Regions from separate parts of the Virgibacillus tibetensis genome, predicted to be linked through region 1. Evidence: riboswitches for the same ligand, from Rfam matches in the RefSeq annotation. Region 1 holds a riboswitch; each other region holds the start of a gene.
What was found. Region 1 has a riboswitch for cobalamin ahead of QGM71_RS06145 (DUF4430 domain-containing protein). Riboswitches for the same ligand answer to the same signal wherever they lie in the genome.
Positions count from the first base shown of each region.

Region 2: linked by a shared signal. The riboswitch ahead of QGM71_RS02825 (DUF4430 domain-containing protein) and the one ahead of QGM71_RS06145 (DUF4430 domain-containing protein) in region 1 are both predicted to bind cobalamin.
Region 3: linked by a shared signal. The riboswitch ahead of QGM71_RS11335 (ribonucleoside-diphosphate reductase subunit alpha) and the one ahead of QGM71_RS06145 (DUF4430 domain-containing protein) in region 1 are both predicted to bind cobalamin.

Region 1 covers NZ_JARZFX010000002.1:268,635-276,148, forward strand. Annotated here, with positions in the region: gene QGM71_RS06125 (ECF transporter S component) at 1-83, opposite strand, end outside; gene QGM71_RS06130 (ABC transporter ATP-binding protein) at 59-1,711, opposite strand; gene QGM71_RS06135 (energy-coupling factor transporter transmembrane component T) at 1,684-2,568, opposite strand; gene QGM71_RS06140 (DUF4430 domain-containing protein) at 2,571-3,440, opposite strand; gene QGM71_RS06145 (DUF4430 domain-containing protein) at 3,494-5,521, opposite strand; cobalamin riboswitch at 5,664-5,855, opposite strand; gene ilvA (threonine ammonia-lyase) at 5,951-6,898, opposite strand; gene leuD (3-isopropylmalate dehydratase small subunit) at 7,001-7,514, opposite strand, start outside.
Region 2 covers NZ_JARZFX010000001.1:492,957-500,470, reverse strand. Annotated here, with positions in the region: gene sigX (RNA polymerase sigma factor SigX) at 1-336, opposite strand, end outside; gene QGM71_RS02830 (ECF transporter S component) at 439-954, opposite strand; gene QGM71_RS02825 (DUF4430 domain-containing protein) at 960-1,376, opposite strand; cobalamin riboswitch at 1,564-1,746, opposite strand; gene QGM71_RS02820 (ATP-binding protein) at 1,801-3,564, opposite strand; gene QGM71_RS02815 (response regulator transcription factor) at 3,564-4,280, opposite strand; gene ccsB (c-type cytochrome biogenesis protein CcsB) at 4,397-5,584, opposite strand; gene resB (cytochrome c biogenesis protein ResB) at 5,621-7,264, opposite strand; gene resA (thiol-disulfide oxidoreductase ResA) at 7,299-7,514, opposite strand, start outside.
Region 3 covers NZ_JARZFX010000004.1:285,432-292,945, forward strand. Annotated here, with positions in the region: gene gdhA (NADP-specific glutamate dehydrogenase) at 1-1,121, opposite strand, end outside; gene QGM71_RS11330 (LysR family transcriptional regulator) at 1,281-2,186, shown strand; cobalamin riboswitch at 2,290-2,485, shown strand; gene QGM71_RS11335 (ribonucleoside-diphosphate reductase subunit alpha) at 2,628-4,862, shown strand; gene QGM71_RS11340 (flavodoxin) at 4,859-5,293, shown strand; gene QGM71_RS11345 (ribonucleotide-diphosphate reductase subunit beta) at 5,274-6,317, shown strand; gene QGM71_RS11350 (hypothetical protein) at 6,361-7,514, opposite strand, start outside.

The DNA of each region.
Region 1 (7,514 bases):
TGTGTATTGAACAAGGTAAATCCGACGAGGACAACGAATAAAATGATGCTCAGAACTATTAGGAGTCCTTTTGTATTCTCCATCTTTGCCGTGCCTCCTCTAACGTCACAACAGAAGGAGCATTACCTTGACGAGTTATCCGGTTCATAACTGTTGTGTAATAAGTATTCTCATGAAAAAAGGCCCTTGTATTCTCTGTTATTGTTATTTCCCCCTGAAATATCATGCTGCACCTTGTTGCATAACTGGCAGCGAACTCCACATCATGGGTCACCATAATAATTGTCAAACCTTCTTTGGTCAGTTCTGATACTAATTTTCCAAAGTTAATTTTGAATGCAGGATCCATCCCTTTTGTCGGTTCATCCAAGAGCAAGATCGTCGGTTTTATTAATAAAGCTCCAATTAACGCTGCTTTTTGTAATTCTCCACCACTTAAATCATGGGGGTGACGATCTTTTAAATGTGTTAGCTGAAATTTTTTTAAGAGATGCTTGATAGATGCCTCTCCATTTTGCAGTCTATGCAACTTCACAAGATATCTGTATTCTTCCAGTATGGTATCTTGTAAGAAAAATAAAATAGGGTTTTGCGGGAGATAGCTGATAAAAGTGGAATTGATTTTTTTCATTTTCTTTCCTTTATACATTATGGATCCATGCTGAGACTTTAAAATACCACTGATTATTTTTAACAGTGTTGATTTTCCGGTACCATTGGCTCCTAAAACTGCCAGCCACTCACCTTGTAAAACCGAAAGAGATAAGTTATTTAAAACGGGAGTCGTATGTTTAGCATACTGAAAATCTATTTCTTTTACCTCAAGTATTGACTCAGCAGTCGTAGGGTTTTCATTTTCAACATTATCATTTGCTGTAACTACTTGTTCTTCCAGCCACTGCTTCGCTTCTTTTACCGTAAGAGGAATGTTTTCAGGTAGGTAGTCTTGGTCATGATCTAAATACACCCGTGAAGCACTTGGTAAAAAGCTGGACATTGTTTGGTGATTTGCAAGTTTACCAACAACATTTCTTGGTTGATCAAAGGTTGCAATCTTACCATTTTCCAGCAGGATTACCCGATCAGCAATAGCGAATAACTCCTCCAGGCGATGTTCCACAATGACAATTGTTATTCCAAACTCATCATTCAACCGTTCTAGCGTATGAATAAATTCCTTTGCAGCTATTGGGTCGAGCTGGGCTGTAGGTTCATCCAGCAGAAGAATCGTCGGATCCAATAGAAGAATAGAAGCTAAATTTACCAACTGTTTTTCCCCACCAGACAGTTCACTCGTCTTCTTGACCAGCAAATGATTCAACCCGAAATAGTGAACCATTTCAGCAATTTTCTTCCGCATTTCTGCAGTGGAATACCCCATATTTTCAAGTCCGAATAACAGCTCTTCCATTACAGTGTCCATAACAATTTGGTTTTCCGGATCCTGAAACACCATCCCAATTTCCTTTGCCCTGACAAACGGACTATATACTTCCATTGCGTCACCCTTAAAAAAGAAGCGACCCTGCTTATTACCGTGGGGAGCTATATCCTGTTTTATTAGTCGCAATAAGGTGGATTTACCACTACCCGATGCACCGCAAAGTACGATAAACTCACCTTTTTCAATGGAAAAATGAACATCATCGATTACGTTTACCTCCGATTCTGGAAAGGTAAAACTCACATTTTCCGCTGATAATATTTCCATTTGACTACCTCCTTACCTTCAGCCCATACCGGAAAACCAATGAGCATTATCCAAATAATGAAATAAAACCATTCCCTCTCAATCAGGCCCATTGACTCCAGAACAGGTAACAGCATCAACACACCGTCACCAAGCCACCAGCCATAAATGACCAAGGAAGCAATGCTAACCAAACAGCAGCCAGCGATCCAGTCCTGTCGTTTCATATAGAATGCTTGATAATTACTTCTTCGCCGCAGACCATAACCCCTTGCAGTCATGGAATCAGCTGCTTGAATGGAATTTTCAAGCGCTCCGGTCAAAATCATCTGCAGGAGTAACATGCCATTTTTAACCCGATTCCGAATAGATCCTTTTCGTACAGATAAGCCCTTAACTTCCTGTATATTCTCCATATCTGTAAGTTTCCTGCGCAAAAGAGGGACAAATCGCATTGAAAGCATCGTTAAAAGTGCCCATTGCTTAGATACGCTTGAAAATAAATACAGAAATTTATCGGCTGTCATTACGATGTTAAATGTGATGAACATTGTTAAAATACCAGCCAGGGTTAATGCGATCATTACACCTTGGATGAGCGCCTCCAGCATAACCTGGTTATTAAAAAGATAGAATAAAATATGATTTCCTCTTCGATTAAACAGGGGAGTCAGTACTAGGATGAAAATGCTCATTACCGTGATCATCCAAGCCCATTTTTTTAATTGAGTACCTCTATCAAGCAAAAAATTATAAACGATAATCAGGGAAACACCGGTCGCTAAAAACAGGGGGTGCTGATATAACATAAAGCCTGCAATAGCAAGAATATAATAGAGTAATACTATAAAAGGATGGAAAGATCGAATACCTCTCATCTCTAGTTACCTTCATTTGTCTCTTCCAAATAATTGACCGTATAATTCCAGTTTACCGTATGCCCTTCTTCTACTGGATAAGCTCCTGCACTTCTGTCAATTAGTCCCCCGTTGACTCGAACATGCCATCCACTATAAAATCCCTCGTCAAATTCATATAAATTGTCAATCCCTTCTACATAGGCAGTAGAGTTCGCCCCTCTAACGCTGTATTGAATCCCTTTTTCCTTCAAAATTCGAATTGTTACATCAAGTGCCGTATCCCCATCTTCAACAGAAACTTTGGTTGCAGGTAATATTACTCCTTTTACATCCCCGGTTGTAATGGAAACAGTCACTGTTTTCTTCGGTTGTTTTGGCTCCTCCTTCTGCTTTTCTTCCGTTTCCTCTTTCGGTTTTTCCTTTGGCGTTTCCTTCGCAGTATCAGCTTGTTTTTTTGTTTGTTTTGATTGCTCTGTTTGTTTTTCATTTTTTGTTGTCGTATTCTTTTCTTTATTTACTGAAGAACCTTCAGTTGTACCTGCGCCACTTTTACTGAAGTTATTACCCGCTGTCTGTTCTTTTTGATTTGATGGTTTCTTTTCGTTATCTTTACCAGACGAATCCTCTATCTCATTTACGCCTGAATCCTTTGATTCTTTCGTACCATCTGACTGATTCAATTCTTGCTCCTGCTTTTCATCGATGCCATTTCCATCATCTTCACTTTCAGGCGTAAGCTCTGGATGTTCCTCTGATGTTACATCAGTTTCTGAAGTAGCTGCTCTTTCCTCAATTGGCTTAACCTCATCCTTTATACAACCTATGGTTAATAAAAGGAATAATAGGATAAGCATAAAACGTAGAATGCGGTTCATAGTAGCAGATTTCACTCTCCTTTTTAAAATGGATAAGGGGTAATCTATCGCTAGACTACCCATGCTATCTATCCGTTTATTATTTTCCTGCGTTTAATGAAAAGCAATAAGGCTCCACTGATGATCAGTACTGCTCCAATAGCCAGCAGATTGTACATCGTAGTTGCAGTATCGGGTAACTTTTCACCAGTCTTATCGCTATTATTTTTGTTAACTATGTTCTCATTTGTTTCATCTGTTTCACTTTTATTCTTTTCTTCTTCTTTACCTGTAACATCTTTATCTGATCCTTCATCTTCTTTATCCTCATTTTTGAGTTCACCAGCATTAACAGCGTTTTCCGGAACATCTGTTTCCGGGTTTTCTGGTTTAGTTCCTTCTTCCTCTTCTTCCTTTACAGGTAATGGAAATTGATACACCAAGCCACTCTGATTAACATATTTCTTATAGGCAACCAGGGCTAATAATGCTTGTTGAGTTGACATTGAATACGATTGAGAATCATCCAAGAGATGCATAAATCCACCGTCATCGTGCTTGAATTTCACTAAATGCTGCAGTAAGTTTCCACCTTCTTTTGTAAATGCTGCACTGGTTGGATCGATACCTACAGATACAAGACCAACGATAACCTGTGATACGGATTCACTTGAATCGCCACCATTCCATTGATCGGTATAGCCACTTGTGTCATCTTGTCCCTCTGATAAATAAGCAACTGCCTCATCGATAGCGGTTTTCACTCTTCCATCATCCTGGTATGGTGCTAAAGCTGCTAACGCCATCCCAGTAATATCTGGACTTGGAGTACTTCCAAAAAATGACCAACCTCCACCTTCTACCTTATCTCCATTAGCTAGAATAGTCTCAACCAGGCGTTTTCTAACTTCTGTCGGGGCCTCATAGTTTCCACTGTCTAACGCCAATAAGCCATAAATTGCTGCATTGATTGCCGGGGTTTCCAGATGTGCATGGTGGATGAGTTTATCCACTAAATCGTAACCTGCAATAGAGGTAGGGTCAGCACCTGCAGCTGAAAGCCCAATAATTACTTTTTCTAAATCAAATATGTTACGGAACTCTCCATCGAGTTCTATTACTTTTTCTTCCACACTCGTAATATAGGAAGCTGGAATAGCCTGATCTGTATGTGCTACCCCCCATATCCACCATTCACTTCCATAAATTAAATCAATGTTATTGGTAGTAAAATAGTTCATAACCTCATCTATGTTAGTTTGAATGAATGCTTCGGTTACGAGAGGGTATGTGGATTCAACTGACTTTTCGGTATAGCTTGCTTCCTCGTCTTCTACCTTCTCCTCTTGTTCTTCCTTAGGCGTGTCTTTTTCTACCTTGTCCTCTTCAAACGTTTGAACCGTCAGTCGGACATGGTCCCCCTCTTTCAGTGGATGGGCTACGATACTTGTTCCTATCGATTGATCATTTATAGCGATATTCCAATAATCATTCGCTCCTAGCTCTGTCTCCCCAACGTTATTAATAAAAGTAAAATAAGTGTCATTAATTGATGCATCAAGTATTACATTACTTTCCTTGGCAGCCTGGTACAAGCCATCATACGCGCTTGCTCCATCAACTACGTTAACTTTCATTTCCGGTATGACAGCGGTACCATTTATATCAACCACTGTAACAGTGCTGGTGATCTCCGGGAAAAAATTATCCTTATCACTTAATGCAAAAACGATATGTTCCCCTTCAGTTACCTTGTAGGAGGATGCGCCTACTTCAGTAGCTTTCCCCATGACAATCATTGACCAAAAAAGCGGGTCTGCTTGTTGAACCTCCCCAATAGCCGTTACCACATTTCCAAAATCATATTCATCATATTCGATCTCCATACCATGTGCTGTGACTGCTGATTGCAGGACATCGAATGCCGTTTCATCCTGCTTGAAGCCAATTGCTGTTAAGGGAAGCACATTGTCCCCATTTTCGTCAATTGCCATAATAGTAACTGCATTTTCAAGCGTTTGTGCATGACCGACTTCTGGCTGCAATAACATCAGATTTCCTAAAAATAGTAGTACTGAAAAAAGAATTGCTAAAGGCCGTAACATAGTTCTTTTCATACGTAATTCCCCCATTTTCATGTTTTTCCCATTAAAAAATACATCCCTTAACGAAGAGATGTATAGTGAATGCACTACGCGAATTATTATTATGTATCATAAATTAAACATGCGCTGGCACACCTCCCTATCCGCGTAGGTTGAATGGCGTAAAAAACAGGCAGGTCTCCTGGCTCATGTTCATCATTTTCTATTCCCTTCCCATCTTATGACAGTGGTATATTAATAGAAAACTCGCATTTACAGTGGCGGGACCGCGCCGGAATTAAACCGGCTTCCCTTTTAATGGTTTACAGTAGTATGCTATAAACCAACCTATTTTTTCCTATTCAATTAAGTTAATCATAATCAACATCTTCTTTTTAGTCAATCTAGCATTCTATTTCACGAAAAAATTTTTCAGAAGAACAAAAAGAAAACACCACCCAGCTATGCTGGATGGTGCAGTCTTTCTGCAAGCCTTTGAATTTTTTGCATTGTGCCTATATCCATATTACCACCACTTACTATTATTCCACAGTGGCGTGATTTAATCTTACTATTATGGGCAAATAAAGCTGCAAGTGCTGCAGCACCTGCACCTTCGACCAATGTTTTATTACGTTCAAGCATGTAAACAATGGCTGCAGCAATTTCTTCATCTGTTACTGTTATAATATCATCTACATATTCCTGCACAAGGGGGAAAGTACGCTTCCCTGGTTGCTTAACAGCGATACCTTCTGCAATGGTAGATACTGATTGGAGACTCTTTACACTGTTCTTATGATAACTTTCATACATAGAGGACGCTCCATCCGCCTGTACACCAATAATTTTTATATTACGATTTACATATTTAGCAGCAACCGCTACCCCACTGATAAGACCTCCACCACCAATTGGTACAATAATGGTATCCATTCGGTCTTCCTGCCGCAGCATTTCCATTGCAATTGTTCCCTGCCCTGCCATCACATCATAATCATCGAATGGATGGATATAAACAGCCCCGCTTTGCATCTGTCGTTTTAAAGAGGCTTCATATGCTTCTTGGAAGGTTTCACCAGTCAGCACTACTTCAGCCCCGTAGTTACGCGTTGCATTTACTTTGGCAAGTGGAGTTCTTTCAGCCATGAATATCGTAGCTTTTGCACCCAGCTTAGCTGCGGCATAGGCCACGCCTTGGGCATGATTTCCTGCTGATGCTGTGATAACTCCCTTTTCTAATTGTTCTGCTGATAATTGCATCAGTTTATAACTCGCACCCCTGAATTTGAATGCACCTGTTTTCTGTTGATTTTCCATTTTAAAATAAACTTTTTTGTCAACTAACTTGTTAGTAGTTGCTGAAGTAATTAATGGTGTACGGTGAACGATCGGAGCTAAACGCTCCATCGCAGTATGAACTTTTTCACCTGTTAAGCAATCCCCAAGACCTTCACTCTCCTTAATTATATATTAATACTATTCGACAAAAACCGGGAAGTGACAGGCACTCTATACGGCACCTTCATACGCGTCGATTTTGTCTTGATGTTGTAATGTTAGTGCGATTTCGTCCCAGCCGTTTAGTAGTTTTTCTTTGTGGTATGCTGGGATGTCGAAATGCACTTCATTCTTATTTGCATCGATTATACATTGTTTTTCTAAGTCCACCTGTAATACGTATGATGAGTTTTCAGCTTGCTCTATCCACTGATTGACCTGTTCATGGTCCATTACCACAGGTATAATTCCATTTGTTAACGCATTATTATAAAAGATATCCGCAAAGCTCGGCGCGATGATTACTTTGAAACCATAATCCAGTAACGCCCAGGGAGCGTGTTCCCTGGAAGAACCGCAACCAAAGTTTTCACCCGCTAATAAGATTGAGGCATCCTGATATTCAGCTTTATTTAATCCAAACTCCGGTCGTTTATTGCCTTCATCATCAATTCGCCAATGATAAAATAGAAATTGACCGAATCCTGTCCGTTCAACTCGTTTTAAAAATTGCTTTGGTATTATT
Region 2 (7,514 bases), on a different contig from region 1:
TCTCGAAAGTTCTTCATTTTGAATAGCAACATCTTCGGGTAAAGGTTTACTGTCCTGAATATGCTCTCCTTTTTCACTCCAATCAAAGAATTCAAGTATTCTTTTTCTTTTTCTGCTTTGGGAACGGAAATAATCAATGGTAACATGCCGTGCAATTGAAAACAGCCAGGTTTTTTCACTGCTCTCCCCTTTAAAGTTCTCATACGATTTTAAAACCTTTATATAAACTTCTTGAATAAGATCTTCAGTTAGTGGTTTGTCTTTTACCATATAAAAAATAAATTGGAATAAATCCTGGTGGTATTTGTCATATAAATCCTCGAACATGACCTTCATAAAGATCCTCCGTTCACCTAAATAGTCGTTTGCTGGCACAAGAATGTTACACTTTACTTTCTATTTAACTATAAATTAGAAAAAGAAAAAATACCAACTTATTTAGCTGGTATTTTGAATCGTGAATCGTTTGTCTGCATACTTTTTAAAAAAATGAGCTATTAATGGATAAAGAATAATTATAAAAACAGCATTACCTATAGCATGATTGGTATCAAATGGCAGGCCAGCAAGGTAGTAAGGAAGGAATTTCCCAGTTATTTGATAACTCGTCAGAGAGATTAAAAAGCCGTATAGATATCCGCTAAAGACAGCAAATATAATAATGACCAACAGGGGTTTCCTTCCTGGGATTTTACCTATCAAACCACTCAGTAATCCAATCAGTGACCATGATACTACTTGCCAAATTGCCCATATACCCATACCCAGCATCATGTTGGATAGGAATGTTGTTAGAAATGCTAACACAACAGCAGCAAATGGGCCGAGAATCAATCCACAAATAATTATTAAGGCTGTTACAGGTTGAACACTTGGTAAAAAGGAAAATGTCACCCTTCCAACAACAGCAAGTGCTGCAAGTAATGCAATTAATGTTAATTTATAGATATTCACCTAAATCAATCCCAGGCTTGTAAATCAAAGGTTACCTTGTCTCCAGGAGTTAATTCATATTCCTGAGCACCCACTAGCGCCGCTTCATCATTCACAAAGTACATCCATGCTCTTTGCTCGTCCTCTTCAGGTTTAACACCTTCAATGGAATTGATAAAGCCACCTTCCTCTTCAATCTCGAAGTTTTCTTTCATAACTTCCATTAAAATTGCATTTTCTTCAATTGTAATTTCCTTTTCTGTAATTACTTCTTCGCCTTCATTTTCTGAAATAGTGATAACAACTTCTTCACTTTGCTCTTCTGCCTGGTTATTTTCCGATTGTTCTGGTGCATCTTCCTGGCTCTCATTGTCTGTACCACAAGCCGTTAATAGACCAACAACTACTAATAATGATGCTAAGCGTAAAATCCATTTATTCATTTTCCAACCTCCAGTTATTGTTTGTTCTAGTGTTAGGAATGTAGCATGTTGGAACCGTAAAATACAAATCCACATAATAAAAAAGACTAGCTCCCTTGAAGAGCCAGCCTTTAAGACAAACGAAACATAGTTAAACTTTTATGCATATATGTATCCGGTTGTCCCAAACGCTCATATCCTCGAAGCATTGAAACAGTGGGTAATGGCAGGTCTACTGACTTATGATAATTACCTACTTTAAGCCCTTCCCATATGACAAACATACAGTGGTTACATGCTTATTTCGTATATCAATTACAGTTGCGAGGACAGCTCCAGCTTTTCACTGGATTCCCTTTTAAGTTAATACACCATTTCCCAAATAATTACATTCAATTTTAAGTACATTTTACATCATATCATATTCTGATTGAACGAAACAGATTTAACTATGCGTGTGTGGTATTTTAAAACTAAAAGTAGTCCCCTGATAAAGTTTACTTTTTACAGTAATTATTCCGTTATGAGAATCGATAATATTCTTTGCTATTGCTAAACCTAAGCCAGTGCCTTTTTGCTTATTTCGTTTCCTTGACTTATCAGCCTTGTAGAAACGTTCAAATACAAATGGAAGATCTTCTTCAGGTATACCACTTCCACTGTCTTGAATATCTACTTGAATTCCATTTTCATTACAAACCACATCAACCTTCACATACCCATTTTCATCTGTATGGCGAATAGCATTATCAATTAGATTTGTGAATACCTGTTCTATTCTATCTGGGTCGAATTGTGCTGTTGAATTGGTTACATTGGTTGATAATGTTAATTGTATTTTGTTTTCCTTAGAAATCCCAGTAAATTTTTTCAGTATTCTCTCCACATAAAGGACAACATCTATTGTTTCTAAATTAAGCTGTATATGTCCTGCCTCCATGCGTGCCAAGTCCAGTAATTCATTAACAAGTCGTCCCATACGCAATGATTCTTCATGAATAATTTGTGCCAGTTGATTTTTTTCTTCTTTGCTTTCAGCTATATTATCAACAATTGCTTCACTGTACCCCTGCAGCATTGATATTGGAGTTCGCAATTCATGAGACACGTTAGCAATAAAATCTTTACGCAACTTATCAAGGCGTCTCTCTTCGGTCATATCTCGAATGACCGCTACTGCTCCCCTAACATAAGATTGATCGTATAATGGAGTCATCAACATTACATAACTTCTTCCTTGTAAACTTAATTCATGAAGTGCTTCAGATTCTCCACTTATTACTTCTTGAAGAATCTTATTTAAATCACTGGGCAACTTTCTTTTTTCTCCTGACACTTTAACATTGTTTTCAAAGTACCAATCCTCAATAAAACGCTCTGCCGGTGGATTAGTTACTATCATATCACCATTCCTATTCAAGGTAACCACGCCATCTGCCATAGAACTGACAATCCCAGAGAGTTGTTCTTTTTCTTGGTGCAGAGCGTTAATATGAAACTTCAGCTGCCTTCCCATCCGATTAAAAGCCATGGCCAATTCCCCAATTTCATCATGCGTCAAGATGGGCACTTTCGTGTTGAATTCGCCTCTGGTCAGATCAAAGGCGGCCTCGCGCATTTTGATTAGAGGGGAAGTAATTCGAGTCGATAGAAAAAAGGCAAATATTGTTGTTAATATAATCGCGATTCCAGCTGCAAGAAATATAATTTTAGTAGTTTCAGCTTTCGTTTGATCGACTACGTCTAAAGATTGGTATACAAAGATAGCTCCTCTACCATTTCCAATTGGTGTACCTACAATCATTGCCTCTAAATCGCTTCCAGGAATAACTATCTGTTCCCTCACTTCTTCGTTGGATGTTAACACACCCGCTAAACCTTCGTCTTCTTCCAACCAATATTCTTCTAATTTTGACAAGCTTTGATTGCTGCTTTCAGATACCCATAACTCTCCATCATCAAAAATAATGGCAACTCTGCTGGCAGAATCCTTTACTCGTTCAGTTGTCTCCAAAACCAAGGATTTATCCTCATGCTGCTCTACTAGTACGGAAACTTTAGTAGCTGTTTGCATCATGTCTTTTTCTGCTTCTTGAATATGGAAATTTTCGAAGAATTCCAGTAACAATATAGTTAAAATAAATAATACGAAAGAAACAAGCAATAATATAGTAATTGCGAGCTTACCAACAACGCTACGCCAGAACATTACTCATCATCTACCTCAAATTTATATCCTACGCCCCATACAGTGACAATCATTTTTGCAGCTGCTTTGGATACATTATTTAGCTTCTCACGCAACCTTTTGACATGTGTGTCAACCGTTCGTAAATCTCCGAAAAATTCATATTGCCATACCTCTTTAAGTAAATGCTCACGATTAAATACTTTATCAGGAGATTTCGCCAGGAAACACAGCAATTCGTATTCTTTCGGGGTAAGGCTTACTTCCACTCCGTCCGCAGTTACGCGGTGTGCATCATGATCAATCGCTATATGAGGGAATACAAGTATGTCCCTTGTAGCAGAATTTGCTTCGTTAAACGAAGATGTAGATACTCTTCTTAGTAGTGCTTTAACACGAAGAATAACTTCTCGGGGACTGAAAGGTTTGACGATATAATCATCCGCACCAACCTCAAATCCTTGAACTCGATTAGCCTCTTCTCCTTTAGCTGTCAACATAATAATTGGAGTTGCTTTTTCTTTTCTTAACTCTTGGCAAACTTCAATACCATCCATCTCCGGCATCATGATATCCAACAGGATAACATCATAATCATTATTAAGTGCACTCTCCAATGCCTCGGAGCCATTTTCAGCTTCTTCAACAATAAAGTCTTCCCGCTCCAAATACATACGTATTAACCTGCGGATTCTATCTTCATCGTCTACTACCAGTATTCTTGCGTTTGTTTCCATCTAAGCTCCCCCTCTTAATTGAAGTTATATAAAGTATAAACTACCTGCACGTGAAAGTATAAGAAAACAAGATACCATTCATCAAAATGGTACCTTGTAAAAGAACTATTTAATGTCTATGCATATGAATGCAGTCCTGCTAATACAAGATTTACAACAATTAGATTAAACATAATGATAGCAAATCCGCCAACTGCCAGCCAAGCAGATTTCTCTCCATGCCATCCTCGTGACAGTCTTAAATGTAAAAAGGCTGCATAGAAAAACCATGTTATTAACGCCCAGACCTCTTTCGGGTCCCATCCCCAGAATCTATCCCAGGCAATTTGTGCCCATATCGCCGCAAATATTAATCCCCCTAATGTAAATAAAGGAAAACCAATAGCTACTGCACGATATGTAATCTCATCCAAAAGGTCAGGTTTAGAGGATTTAAGTAAAGGCTGAATAGCAGCGCCAACACGTTTTCTTAGTATAAGACGCGTAAGACCGTAGATGACAGAACCAGTAAGGATTGACCATATCAACGTATTAAATTTCCTCCCTGAATCTGCACCATGCATCCATGCAGGTGTTTCGAACCACGGTTGCATCGCACCTTCTGTGACGAGCGCTCCGTCCGTCGGACCAGCAATTGCTGGTAAATGATACTCCGTGGTAATAGTACGGTTATCCAATGGATATTCGAATGATGCGTTATAATTCATCAGATTAAATACCGTACTAATGACGATAAACCCTATGAAAAGGAACAATGTATATAACACTAATTCCAACCATGCAGTTCTTTTACTTTTAACAGATTGATCAATTTGTCTAATCAAATAAATTAGTCCCGTAACAAAACTAATTCCAAGTATACCCTGAGATAAGGAAACAGTCGTTACATGTATATATAACCAGTGACTTTGTAACGAAGGAACTAATGGCGACACCTCTGTAGGGAACATACTTGCGTAAGCTATAATAATAAGCGCAACAGGTAATGCGAATAGCCCCAGAACAGTTAATCTATAAATAAAGTAAAGAATTATAAACGCTATAACGAGTGACATTCCCAAAAAGGTCATAAACTCAAACATATTACTTACTGGGGCATGTCCACTAGCCATCCACCTTGTTATAAAATAAATCAGTTGTGCTATAAAACCAATAATTGTAAGGGTTATTCCAATTTTTCCGGCTATATCTTTCTTTGAAATGGAGCGCTTATCTTTAATTGTAAAACCAAAGAAGAAAGTGGCTACCAAGTAAAGTATAAATGCCGAATATAAAGCCGTACTGCTCATGCTAATTAAACTCATGCAAATCCTCCTGACATGTTAAAACCTTCTTAATAACTATTCGTCCAATTCCTGTTGATCTTCTACCATTTTAATAGTGGTACCGGCTATTGCCTTTTCTATTTCACTCTTAACCCCAAACCAGTTCTTATTAGTATGAGCAGCTAATAGTACACCTTTCTGTTTTGGATGGATCCAAATCCTTCTATGCTGCCAATACATTCCCTGACTAACACCAATCATAAATATAGCAGCACCTATAATGAAAAGCGGCAGCGTATAATCTACTCTTACAGTTAACCCACTGACATTATGCATTTCAAAATCTTCTATACCCGCTTTGTATTGATTTTCACCAGTAGCATCAATGTTTCTTCCAATACCTATGAAACTAACCTCAGGTGTCACTTCACCTGGGGGATAAATCAAAAGGACAAAAGCTGGATTTCTTGGGTAGTTAGTTTCAGAAGCAGGCTCTCCATTATCATCCAAGTAATAATCAGGATAATACTGATCTACCACAACCCGAAATCCATTGTCCAGTTCATAATCGGATTCAGGAGAAGTTAGATTAATCGTAAATGAATCCAAAGCTTCTTCCTCACTATCATTTGTTTCGTGTATCTTAAAAGACATATTAGTGAATTCATTCAATTGATAACCTGCTTGATATAAAGTGTAACCATCAAATTTCAACGGTTTATTCATTCGAATATCACTTTCAATAATTTTTTCAAGCTCTGGTTCGGCACCCGCTACCTCTGATTCATGTGCTTTATAGATAATAACATCAGTCTGATAATTACTAGGTACCATTTCTCCTTGTTTTGCTAATGAATCTTTAAAACGTTCATCATTTTCATCATGTGTTTCTAATAAGAAACGTTTGTTTTCTATATAATACTCCCCATCAGTTCCAGGAATAACCAGTTGTTGCCCTTCTCTTACCCACACATACTCGTCCATATATAGTAGGGGCGTGAAACGTAACATCGCGGCTAATAATATAACAATTAATCCAATATGGTTTACATAAGGTCCCCATCTGGAAAATCTGCCCTTTTCTGCTAGGATATGCCCATCTTCATCTCTGATCTTATAACGCTGTTTCTTTAATTTTTCTTTAACTTGCTGTATTTCTTCTTTACTTACAGACTCTGACTCACTATATAATCTTTGGCGATTAATAAATGTTTCGTGTCTTTTTGCTTTTTGTAACTTTAATGCTTTGTATAAAGGAACTACTCGGTCAATACTGCAAATTACCAACGAGATACCAATTAAAGCAATCAGTATCATATACCACCAAGAGCTATATAAATTATGAAATCCTAATTGATAAAAAATAAGTCCGAAAATACCATATCGATCTTCATAAAAGATTGCAGGATCACGTGATGCTGCGTCTGCTGGTATGTACATTTCCTGGGGGAAGATAGATCCTACTGCCGAGGCAATCAGTGTGACAACTATTAGCCAAACCCCTACTTTAACAGAAGAGAAAAAGCTCCATATTTTATCAATAATTGATTTATTGTATGTTTGTGATCTTCGGGCACTACCATCATAACGCATATTCAGCAGTTTCTTCTTATCATTACCATCAATATGCTGATTCCCTTCTATAGGCTTACCACACGCTTCGCATAGAACTGTTCCCTCGGGATTTACGTGTCCACATTCACATTTTATTTTATTCATTCAAATCCCTCACAATACAAGTAGACTGCTTACATTAATTCGGTTGAATATCCTGTAAATGTCCTTCTAATCGTTCAAGTGTTAACGCGCCTTCAACAATGTCTTCAATTTCCCCTTCTGGATTAATGAAGAATGTACTTGGCATCGGTCCAACTTTATACAGATCCATTACTTGCCCTCTAGTGTCATGAGGAATGGGAAAAGTCAACTCATATTTATCAATAAACCGGTTAACAACTAACTGAGTTGC
Region 3 (7,514 bases), on a different contig from region 1:
TCCAGAAACACGTCAATCGCTTCTGACGTATTAGGCATATTAGCTCCCTCAGCAATTGCTTTAACGCCGTTTGCCACTAGCTGAGTGGCAGCATTTTCATCAATTTCATTTTGTGTAGCACAAGGTAACGCAACATCACAGGCAATGGACCAGATGCCTGAACAGCCATCGAAATACTGGGCTTGAGGATGAGTATATAAATATTCATTGATTCTGTTGCTATCCTCTTCTTTAATTTGTTTAATTGTATTTATATCAATACCATTCTCATCGAATATATACCCATCAGAATCACTGCAGGCAACTACCTTTGCACCTAGTTGTATTGCCTTCTCCATAGCGTAGATCGATACATTTCCTGATCCAGAAACAACTAGCGTGCTCCCATTGAGGGACAACCCTTTTTGCTTTAGCATCTCTTCAACAAAGTATATTGCACCATAACCGGTTGCTTCTTTTCGTGCGAGACTGCCACCATAACCGAGGCCTTTTCCTGTTAAAACCCCTGCCTCAAAGCTGCCACGGATCTTTTTATACTGACCAAACATATATCCAACCTCTTTAGCACCAACACCAATGTCACCTGCTGGAATATCAGTATCTGGACCGATGTACTTTGCAAGTTCAGTCATGAAGCTTTGACAAAAGCGCATGATCTCATTATCAGATTTCCCTTTTGGGTCAAAGTCAGCTCCACCTTTTCCGCCGCCGATAGGTTGCCCTGTAAGCGAGTTTTTAAGCGTCTGCTGTAGCCCCAGGAATTTTACAATACTTAAATTAACGGACGGATGAAAGCGTAATCCACCCTTATAGGGACCAAGTGCACTATTGTATTGCACTCGAAAACCACGGTTTACTTTTACCATACCATTGTCATCTACCCATGGAACACGAAAGGTTATTACACGTTCTGGTTCAACGAGTTGCTCTAATATACCTTTTTCCATATATGTAGGGTTTTTAGTGAAGACAGGGAGTAGGGATTTGAAGATGGAACGGACAGCTTGCAGAAATTCCTTTTCGTTAGGATTACGTATTTCAACCGACTCATAAACTTGATTCATATACGTTTGTGCGTCTGTTAGGTCATTTGCGTCTTGTTTATTTTTTAATAAATTCATAATGGCAACTTGGACCTCCTCTTATATATTAGGTATCACTATAAAACGTAAATTATAGAATATTCCGTTACAATTCTACAGCAAGGAATCAATCTAAACAATATGAATTGTAGATATAATCAATGCTGATATGAGATAATAGAGATAGAGGTGATGTTCTTGGAATTAAGACAAATTAAGTATTTTATTGAAGTTGCTAAGCGAGAGCATGTTACAGAAGCTGCTGATTCTTTACATGTAGCACAGTCTGCAGTAAGTCGCCAAGTTTTTAATCTAGAGGCAGAGCTTGGTGTGGACCTATTTGTACGAGAAGGACGTAATGTAAGGCTAACACCAATAGGACGTGTTTTTTTAGATCATATGGAGCAGGCAATCAATGTAATTGACGATGCCAGACAAGTTGTAGAAGAATATACGGACCCAGAAAAAGGAACCATCCACATTGGTTTTCCAGGAAGCCTAGCCACTTACATTTTACCTACAGCCATTTCGGTTTTCAGAGATCGGTATCCACATGTGAAATTTAAATTAAAGCAGGATTCTTATTATGAGTTGGAAAAAGGCGTTATAAAAGGGGATATTAATATGGCGATACTAGGCCCTATTCCCGATAATAAAAAGAAATTGAGAGCAACAATTCTATTTACAGAAAATATTGTAGGGCTTATACCAGTAAGCCATCCCCTTGCTGACCAGAAGACGGTTAAGCTTAATCAATTGCGGAAGCAGCCATTTGTTATGTTTCCTTCAGGATATGTTTTACGTGATCTGATTACAGATACCTGTAAACAACAAGGCTTCGAGCCGGAAATCGTGTTTGAAGGCCAGGATATTGATGCAATTAAGGGGCTCGTTTCCGCAGGGCTGGGTGTATCGCTAATCCCGGAAATTACATTAGTGGATAGTTTGCCCCGTGCAACAGTTAGTATACCTATTACTGATCCGAGTATTACTCGAACGGTTGGAGTTATCGTACCGGCAGATCGTAAACTTTTACCAACAGAGAAACTTTTCTATGAATTTCTACAAGAGTTCTTCAAACGGTTGGAAAGTTTTCAAAATTAATGGTGTAAATGTATAAAAATATTGTTTCTTGATTGCATTCTATTATTTAATATGATAGGCTTTACATACAATATATTGGTAATTAATACTAATCAAGTACTATATATAGTGTTACAAGTTAGGTGACAATTATCTGTCTTAAAAGGGAATCCAGTGAAATGCTGGAACTGCCCCCGCAACTGTAAGTGTGGACGAACGAGTATTCCACTGTATCGAGTGCTTAGCGGCATCGTTACGGGAAGGGCTTTAGTAGGTTGGAAGCACGAGTCAGGAGACCTGCCAAAACTTGTAGTTTCATTTCTCCGGGGTGAGAGAAGATGAAGCGATAGAGTTCCAGATAGATGAATTCTGTCGTTTTATGACCGTTCACCCAGGGGGAAGAGCGGTTTTTTTACGTTTAACCCCCATTTTACCGTGGTTTATATTAAAGGAGGTTCTATCATGCTTACAACGATTACAACGAATAAAGAGGATCTTATTCAAATTATTGACAATGCAGCAGTTGATTTAGTCATCGATACAGAAAAATATAAGGAAAAAGCTTTAAAAACAATTCAACCGGACGCATCGCTGGAGCGAATTACGGATGTATTGGTGAAAAATGCATTGGAAAATATTGATGAGGCAAATACCGAATGGACTTTTCTGGCAAGCAGAATATATTTACAGGATCTATATCGAAAAGCAGCAGAAAACCGTGACTATGATCCTGCGGCACGTTATGGCAATTTTTATGACCTGCTTAGCACGCTGACTGAAAAGGGTATTTATGCTGGAAACATTCTTGAAAAATATGAAGAAGAAGAAGTCAGTTATTTTGAAAAAATAATGGAACCGGAAAGAGATTTGCTATTTAACTATTTAGGATTATACACCATCTCTACACGATACCTTGCAACAGATCATAATAAAAATACATACGAATTACCACAAGAGCGTTGGATGGTTATTGCAATGTACCTTATGCAGGATGAAGACATTGCACACCGTAAACAGCATGTGGCAGAAGCGTACTGGGCGTTGAGTAATCTATATATGACGGTCGCCACCCCTACCTTGACTAACGCAGGTAAGACACACGGTCAATTGTCCAGTTGTTTCATTGATACTGTGGATGACAGCCTGCAATCGATTTATGACAGTAATACCGATATTGCCAAGCTTTCCAAAAATGGGGGAGGCATTGGCGTATACATGGGGAAGATCCGCGGACGCGGGAGTGCGATTAAGGGTTATAAAGGGATGTCCAGCGGAGTTGTGCCATGGATTAAGCAATTAAACAACACGGCAGTTAACGTGGACCAGCTGGGGACAAGAAAAGGCGCAATCGCTATTTATTTAGATATATGGCATATTGATATTGAGAATTTCCTTGATCTTAAATTGAATAACGGGGATGAACGTATGCGTGCCCATGATATATTCACAGGTGTATGCCTGCCGGATTATTTTATGGAGCAGGTGGACAAGCGTGGGGATTGGTATTTATTCGATCCGCATGAAGTACGTCAGGTTATGGGATATTCTTTGGAGGATTTCTTTGATGAAGAAAAAGGCGATGGAGTGTGGCGAAAGAAATATAAGGAGTGTGTGGAATCCGATCTTCTTTCAAAAAAATCTGTGCCTGCTATCGCCCTGATGAAACGGATTATGAAATCACAGCTTGAATCTGGCACACCATATATGTTTTATCGTGATGAAGTCAACAGGCAAAACAGTAATGAGCATAAAGGAATGATTTATTGTTCTAATTTATGTACTGAAATTACCCAGAATCAATCACCGACAGAGTTTATGGAAGAATTCGTTGAGAATGAAAATACAATCGTCAAAAAGTACAAGGCAGGCGATTATGTCGTTTGTAATTTGAGCTCAATTAATCTAGGAAAAGCAGTTCCAGATCAAGTGCTGGAACGATTAATAAAGATTCAGGTTCGGATGCTGGATAATGTAATCGATATAAATACATTACCTATTAAACAGACGCAACTTACCAATCAGAAGTATCGGGCAATAGGACTCGGGACATTCGGCTGGCATCACCTGCTCGCACTTAAAAACATTAAATGGGAAACAGAAAATGCAGTTGAATACGCTGATGAATTGTATGAAAGAATAGCTTATTTAACCGTGAAAAATAGTATGGAGTTAAGCAAGGAAAAAGGGGCTTATCCATCTTTTGAAGGTAGTAAGTGGAGTACTGGATCCTACTTTACTGCAAAAGGCTATACGGATGATAAATGGGTATCGCTAATGAATGAGGTAAAGGATAATGGGATGCGAAATGGCTACCTGATGGCAGTAGCCCCGAACTCGACAACAGCAATGATAGCTGGCTCAACTGCAAGTATTGATCCGATCTTTAAAGCGTTTTACAACGAGGAGAAAAAGGATTTTAAAATTCCAACTACGGCACCTGATCTCTCACATAAAACCTATGATAATTACCGGAGATCTGCTTATATTCTTGATCAGCGCTGGTCGATTAAACAAAATGCAGCAAGGCAGAAGCATATTGACCAAAGCCTTTCATTTAACTTTTATGTGCCAAACACAATAAAGGCGTCAGTTCTACTAGATCTTCACCTTCAGGCATGGAGAGAAGGTCTGAAAACTACGTACTATGTTCGTTCCACCTCAAATGATGTCGAAGAATGTGAGTGGTGTGAAAGTTGAAGGCATTAATCGCTTATTTGTCTTATAGCGGAAATACGGAAGAAGTAGCAGAGATTATTTCAAACAAATTGGTCACAGAGGATTTTCAAACTGATAGACATCGAATCGGCATTGACCCGCCGATTGATGCTTCTGATTATGATTATATTTTTATGGGAACTTTTACATGGGATATGGGGAAAACACCAGATGAATTCAAGGACTTCGTCTGGGAGGTAGGGTATAAACCAGCAAATGTTGCCGTGTTCGGGACGGGTGATACCCAATTTGGCGGGGACAATTTATTTTGTAAAGCAGTAGATAAGCTTGCTGCATTTTATGACAGTAAATGGGCTGGATTGAAAATTGAACAGTCCCCAAGAGGAAGCCAGGAACAAAAAGTAAGTAAATGGGTAGAAGGAGTGCTACATCATGCAAAAAACCTTGCTTGAAAGAGCAAAAACATTAGAGCCACTGCATCCGAATAAATCTACAGGTCTATTCGGTGGGGAATCAAGCGGTATATTGAACTGGAATGATATAGCTTACCCACATTGGTATAAAATATATAAGCGGCTTATCGGTAATTATTGGCAGGCAGATGAGGTTAACATGGCAGGAGATGTAAAGCAGTTCTCCTCCTTAACCAAATCGGAAAAAGATGCTTATTTAAAAATAATTGGATTACTCTCGACATTAGATGGACCACAGACAAGGACTGCATTGCTTTTATCGTTGTATGCGACAGATGCGTCTGTTCAATCCATTATGGCAGTCATTGCACAACAGGAAGCGGTTCATAATGAAAGCTATTCGTATGTATTATCATCCATCGTATCACTTGATGAACAGAACGAGGCGTTTCAGCTGGGGAGAAAAGATCCTGTTTTGCTAAAGAGGAATGAGAATTTAATTAAGCAATATAACGATTTTGTTGATGACCCAAGTGTGGAAAATATTTTGAAAACACTTGTCTACACTTCTTTATTGGAAGGAATGTTCTTTTATTCAGGCTTTGCATTCTTCTATAATTTAGCGCGGCATAATAAAATGGTTGGTACCTCAACAATGATTAGTTATATTAACCGGGATGAGCTAGAGCATGGGCGGTTCATCGCAGAGTTATTTCGTGCGACGCTAGCAGAAAACCCTGAACATAACTCGGAAGAATTGATAACATGGGTCTACGATCATTTTAAAGAATCTGTAGAGCTGGAAATTGAGTGGTCTACGTACGTATTGGAAGATGTCGAGGGTATAGATCTTGATGAAATGGCTGGTTATATTAAATATCGGGCAAATAAAATGATACGCATGATGGGCCTGAATGACATTTACCCAGAACATGTCGATAACCCAATGAAATGGATTCGTGCTTATGTGGATAACTTTGACGGAACGAAAACAGATTTCTTTGAGCAAAAGTCGAGACAATATACGAAGACGAGTGACTTAAATGGATTTGATGATCTTTAAAAAGGTATAAAAAAGAAATCGGCATCATGCCGATTTCTTTGCTTTATAGTTCATCCAATAAAATTACTTCGCCAGTAACAGCATCGACCCCATGTGCACAATCGATCTTTCCACATAGAATATAGCTTCCCTGATCTTTGTCATATACGTATACAGGTGTGACTTCAAGGAGATCGCGAAGTTTGTCAAATGCTTGACCCTGTTTAGTAGTAGGTTCATCAGCTCTTTCGAAATGCTGAAACATATTCAGCAGCTCAATAGTATCGATATAATTCAGAGCCTTATAGGTATCCGCGTCCAGAATAACTTGAAGCTTACGCACAATGACACGGTTATCACGTAAAACAGGCTGGAGTTCAGCATATACATACCCATTTTCATATCGAAGTTCTTTTAATGACCATTTGCCACTATCTTCGGGGAAAACACGTTGTAAAAAGGATCTGGTTTCTGCAACAGCTTCTTCCTGGTCCGCTTCTGTTAATGGAAGCTTGTCTGGGTGATCTGTATCGGCCATAGCTTCTTCAATAGAAACTTCAGTTGATAAATCAGTTTCTGCAGGAATAAATGCTTCATCAACTGGATGTTCCCACTCCAGTACTACATCTTTTTTCACAAAAGATTTCTGCTTTTCTACTTCTTCAAATGAAATTATTCGCTTGTCGTTGTTAGTTATAAAAGCAGTTGATATAGCATAAACAGGAAACCATTTTTCTTCTTCTTCCAAAGGCACTTCAAGCAGCCTGGACTGAGCTTGTGCGAAAGGCTCGACTTTATCAGGTGTAAGGGAGAAGGGTTCCCACTTAATTTGATCTTCGTGAGGGAAAACTCCGTCAATAGAAAATAAGGTAAGTTGCCCATTTTCATTAAATTCCACTTCAATGGTACCTACTGGATAAACAGTAATATTATCTACTGCAGCCTGGAAACTGACCGCGCCTTCTGCTTCATAGGACAGTAAAAACTGACGACCGAATTCCAGTCCAGTCATTTCTTCAACCCATTCAATAATTTTTTCATTATCGTCAGTGGGTTCAAGGAATTCCGCCTGACTTGCGTATGAGACATCTTGAGCAAAGATTGCTCGCTTTACTGAATTGGTATGGATATCTATATCAATTACAGCAGTCCCGGAAGGATTGTAGTCACTATCTGTGTAGTCTGTTTCGTTTGGAAACCATTCCATGCTTAACAAAT